Regions from separate parts of the Xanthomonas bundabergensis genome, predicted to be linked through region 2. Evidence: predicted binding sites of a transcription regulator. Region 2 holds the regulator's gene; the other holds the start of a gene.
The links. The regulator FliA, encoded in region 2, starts transcription of late flagellar genes. The targets are predictions, from matches to a motif close to TAAAGTTTNNCNNNCNNNGGCCGATAA.
Positions count from the first base shown of each region.

Region 1: a site for FliA is predicted at 1,181-1,207, ahead of AB3X10_RS04685 (methyl-accepting chemotaxis protein). Genes of this name have one in related genera too.

Region 1 is NZ_CP162487.1:1,097,348-1,099,796, forward strand. Features, by position in the region: gene AB3X10_RS04680 (BCCT family transporter) at 1-765, opposite strand, end outside; gene AB3X10_RS04685 (methyl-accepting chemotaxis protein) at 1,239-2,449, shown strand, end outside.
Region 2 is NZ_CP162487.1:2,857,494-2,859,942, reverse strand. Features, by position in the region: gene AB3X10_RS12115 (protein phosphatase CheZ) at 1-371, opposite strand, end outside; gene cheY (chemotaxis response regulator CheY) at 371-763, opposite strand; gene AB3X10_RS12105 (RNA polymerase sigma factor FliA) at 782-1,531, opposite strand; gene AB3X10_RS12100 (MinD/ParA family ATP-binding protein) at 1,528-2,412, opposite strand; gene flhF (flagellar biosynthesis protein FlhF) at 2,399-2,449, opposite strand, start outside.

The sequences.
Region 1 (2,449 bases), 1.8 Mb from region 2:
CGCGGCCAGCGCCAGGTTGAAGTTGGACAGCCACTTGATGCCGCGTTCCACGCCGCTGGCGGTGGAGGCCATGTACAGCACGAACGCCACCGCGATGATGGCCATCTGCACCGGAACGCTCGCCTGCACGCCGAACACGCGCTGCAGGCCGGCGGCGATCTGGATGGTGCCGAAGCCCAGCGTGGTGGCCACGCCGATCGCGGTGGCCACCACCGCGGCGATGTTCACCGCCCGACCGATCCAGCCGCGGTGGTGGCGGCCGATCACCGGCTGCAGCATGTCGCTGACCAGCCCGCGGCCGTTGCGGTTGTACTGGAACCAGGCCATCGCCAGGCCGATCAGCGCATAGATCGCCCACGGATGCAGGCCCCAGTGGAAGAACGCGTAGCGCATCGCCGCGCGCGCGGCGTCCATGCTTTCGGGCGGCAGGCCTTCCGGCGGCTTGAGGAAGTGCGAGACCGGCTCGGCCGCGCCCCAGAACACCAGGCCGATGCCCATGCCGGCGGCGAACAGCATCGACAGCCAGCTGGCGCGCGAGAAGTCCGGCTCGGCGTCCTCGCCGCCGATGCGCAGATGGCCGAAGCGGCCGAACGCCAGATACAGCATGAAGGCCAGGGTCAGGAACACCACCAGCAGGTACATCCAGCCGGCGCCGCGGACGACCTGGGCCAGCGCCGCCTGCACCACGTCGTCGAACGGGCCGGGCGCGACGCCCGCGATCAGCACCAGCAAGGCCACCAGCGCGATGGAAATACGGAACACCATGGAAGGAGCGTCTCCGATCAGGGAATCGAGAGGGAGCGCGCCGGCCCTGCGGCATGCGCAGGCGAGCGGCACGCAGCGGTTGCCGGTCTGCACGCGCTGCGGCGGCAGCGCGGGGCAACGCGCGAACGAAGCGGGCGAGGATAGCGAGCGGATCGTCATGGCGCCGTTATGGCGCGTTCCGGTGCTTGCGGCGTGCACGCCTCGCGATGCGCCAGCGCAGGCGGCCATGCCATTGGCCCGTGCGGCCCGCGCCGCTGCATTGCGAGGCTGCGTCTACGGCAGCGTCCACCTTCGCCGCACGTGGCGGTCGCCGCGGACGCGGTGGCCGGCCCCGATGGCATGGATGGCCAGGCGGCCCGCACCTGAATCCGCCAGGCAGCGGGCATGACGCCGGTCCCGGTTGCGCGCGTATTCGCTCAGGTTGCACGGTGGCGGCCGATACCATGGCGGAAGGAGTCCTGGAGGGGAAGGCCATGTCGTTGTTCACACGCAATCCGGATGCCGACGCCGGACCCGCCGCGGCCTTGCCGGACGCGCCGGTGGCGCTGCTGCGGCTGGATCCGCAGGGCCGGATCCGCGCCGTCAACCGTGCCGCGCTGGATCTGCTCGGGGTGCAAGCGGAGGCCTTGCTCGGCGAGCCCAGCGAGGCGGTGTGGGGCCTGCCGCTGGCGGCGCTGGCCGGCGTCGAGGGCAGCTGGCAGGCATCGCCGGACGATCCGGCGCGGCGCGTGCGCTACCAGCGCGATCGCGATGGCGAGGGCTGGCTGCTGTCGCTGCCGCATCCGGAAACCGCCGCGCTGCTGCGCGACGTCGCCCTGCTCGGCGCCGGACAGGCGCAGGGCGCCACCAGCCCGGCGCTGCAGGCGCTGGCGCAGCAGCTGCAGGCCGGCGCGGCGGCGCAGGCGCTGCTGGAACGGGTCGGCGAGCGCCTGACCGGCTGCGACCTGGACCTGGGCCTGAGCACGCCGCTGTCCGCGCAGGAGACCGAGGCGATGGCCGGGCGGCGCCTGTCGGCCGGGTTCGGCAACCTGGCCGAGGCGATCCGCCAGGCGGTGGCGCTGTCGCTGCAGATCGCCGCCGACGTGCCGCAGGTGGTCGCCGAGAACGACGAACTGGCGCAGCAATCGCAGGCCCAGATGGACGCGCTGCAGACGGTGGTGGCCACCACCCGGCGGTTGCTGCAGGGCTTGCAGGCGATGGACCAGGAATTGCGCGCGGTGATCGCGGTGGCGGCCAGCGCCGACGACAGCGCGCGCCAGGGCGTGGAGGCGGCGCGCGCGCTGGGCCAGGCGATGCGCGAGGTGGAGCGACGCTCGGCGCGCGCCACCGAGGTCATCGAGGTGATCGACGCGGTCGCCTTCCAGACCAACATCCTGTCGATCAACGCCAGCATCGAGGCGGTGCATGCCGGCGCGGCCGGGCGCGGCTTCGCCGTGGTCGCCAGCGAGATCCGGCGCCTGGCCGAGCGCGCCGCTGCCGCCGCGCGCGACGTGCGCGGCATCCTCGGCGAGACCGGCAGCGCCCTGAACGACAGCGCCGCCTCGGCGCAGCGCACCGAGCAGGTGCTCGGCGGCATCGGCCAACTGCTCGGCCGCGCCAGCGCGGCGATGGAGACCGTGGCCACCCGCGTCGCCGCGCAGGGCGAGGAGATCGGCGGCATCGATCGCGCGGTCGAGCACGCGGT
Region 2 (2,449 bases):
CGGATCTTGTCGAGGATCTCGCCCTGGTCGCCGGTCAGTCCGCCGGCGCGCAGCTGATCGGCCAGCGCGCGGCATTCCTCGGCCAGGTCCAGGGTGCGGTGGCTGGCCTGCTCGGTCATCGCCACCACGTGGTCCAGGCGCGAGCAGGCATCGTCCAGCTCGCCGGCCTCGCTGGGGATGGTGGGCAGTTCGCCGAGCGCCTGGCCCAGATCGCGCGCCAGCCGGCTCAGGCCCTGCATCATCGGCCGCGTGCGCCAGGCGGCGAGCGTGTCGATTTCCTTGCGCCAGGCGGCTTCGTCGCCACGCTCCAGTGCGTCCAGCGCACCTTGCAGGCGTTCGATCAGGGCGCTGCGTTCGGCGGTGGCTTCCATCAGGCGGTCGCTCCCAGGCGTTCGAAGATCTTGCCCAGCTTCTCCTGCAGCGTCTGCGCGGTGAACGGCTTGATGATGTAGCCGTTCACGCCGCACTGCGCCGCCTCGATGATCTGCTCGCGCTTGGCCTCGGCGGTCACCATCAGCACCGGCAGGTGCTTGAGCTTGTCGTCGGCACGGATGTTGCGCAGCAGGTCGATGCCGGTCATGCCGGGCATGTTCCAGTCGGTGACCACGAACTCGAACGGTGCCGAGCGCAGTGCAGCCAACGCACTGTTGCCGTCTTCGGCCTCTGCAGTGTTGGTGAAGCCGAGATCGCCGAGCAGATTCTTGACGATGCGCCGCATCGTCGAGAAATCGTCCACGATCAAAATCCGCATGTTCTTGTTCACCGCTAACTCCCTTGGGTCTTATTCTTCGTCTTCCAGGCCGGCATCGGCCGCTTCGAACGCTTTCAAGCGCCCGCGCAACCGTACCGTGGCCTGGCCGTGGATCTGGCAGACGCGCGACTCGCTGACACCGAGCACCGCGCCGATTTCCTTCAAGTTCAATTCCTGCTCGTAGTACAGCGACAGCACCAGCTGCTCGCGTTCGGGCAACTGCGCGATCGCCTTGCCCAGCTCGCGGCCGAACTCGCTGCGCTCCAGCATCTGCTGCGGGTTGGGGCCGCCCTTGGCGATGGTATCCAGTTCGCCGTGGTCCTCGACCCGCGACTCCAGGCTCAGCACCTGGCCGCGCGCGGCATCTTCCATCAATCGCAGGTATTCGGGAAGCGGCATGTCCATCGCCGCGGCCACTTCGTTGGCGGCGGCGGCGCGGCCGGTGCTCTGTTCGATCTTGCGGATCGCCGAGGCGGCGTCGCGGGCGCGGCGGTGCACCGAGCGCGGCACCCAGTCGCCGCGGCGGATCTCGTCGATCATCGAGCCGCGGATGCGGATCGAGGCGTAGGTCTCGAACGAGGCGCCCTGGTCGGCATCGTAGCTGCGCGAGGCCTCGATCAGGCCGATCATGCCGGCCTGGATCAGGTCGTCGATCTCGACGCTGGCCGGCAGCCGCGCCGCCAAGTGGTGGGCGATGCGCCGCACCAGGTCCGAATGCTGGGTGATGTAGTCGTTGGCGCTGTTGCGCTGCACGGCGCGGTATTGGGCGGCGGCGTTCATGCGGCGACCCCCCGCTGGATGATCCGTTCGACGAAGAACTCGACGTTGCCGCGCGGCACGGTCGGCGCCTGCCAGCGCGAGGTGCGGCGGGCGATCTCGGCGATCGCCTGCGCCGACGGGCTAGACGGGTAGGCCTTGACCACCGGCTGCTGGCGCTGCACCGCCAGGCGCAGCCAGTCGTCCTGCGGCACGCAGCCCAGGTAGTTCAGCGACACGTCGCCGAGGAACTTCTCGCACACCCGGCTCAGCTTGTCGTACAGCAGGCGGCCTTCGTTGAGGTCGCGGACCATGTTGGCGACGATCTGCACCCGGTCCACGCCGCGTTCGCGCGACAGCACCTTGATCAGCGCGTAGGCGTCGGTGATCGAGGCCGGCTCGTCGCAGACCACCACCACCGCGTCCTGCGCGGCCTGGCAGAAGGTCAGCACGCTGTCGGTGATGCCGGCGGCGGTGTCGATGATCATCACGTCCAGCTCGCGCTGCAGCTCGGAGAAGACGTTGACCAGGCCGACGTGCTGGGCGGGCGGCAGCTCGGCCATGTGCCGGCGGCCGGAGGCGGCGGGCACCACCATCAGCCCGTTGGGCATGTCGATCAGCACCTCTTCCAGGGTGCAGCGCCCGGCGACCAGGTCGGCCAGGGTGAACTTGGGGGTCAGCCCGAGCAGCACGTCGACGTTGGCCAGGCCGAGGTCGGCGTCCAGCAGCAGGGTGCGCTTGCCCATGTCGGCCAGCGCCATGGACAGGTTGACCGAGATGTTGGTCTTGCCGACGCCGCCCTTGCCGCCGGTCACGGCGATCGTACGCACCGGGCCCAGCGGTTCGCTGCGCGTTGCCGACAGGGGGAAGGCATTGGTCAGATTGGCGTAATCACGCGACGGCATGGTTCTGCTCCGGAGTACAGGGCTTATCGGCAGCGCG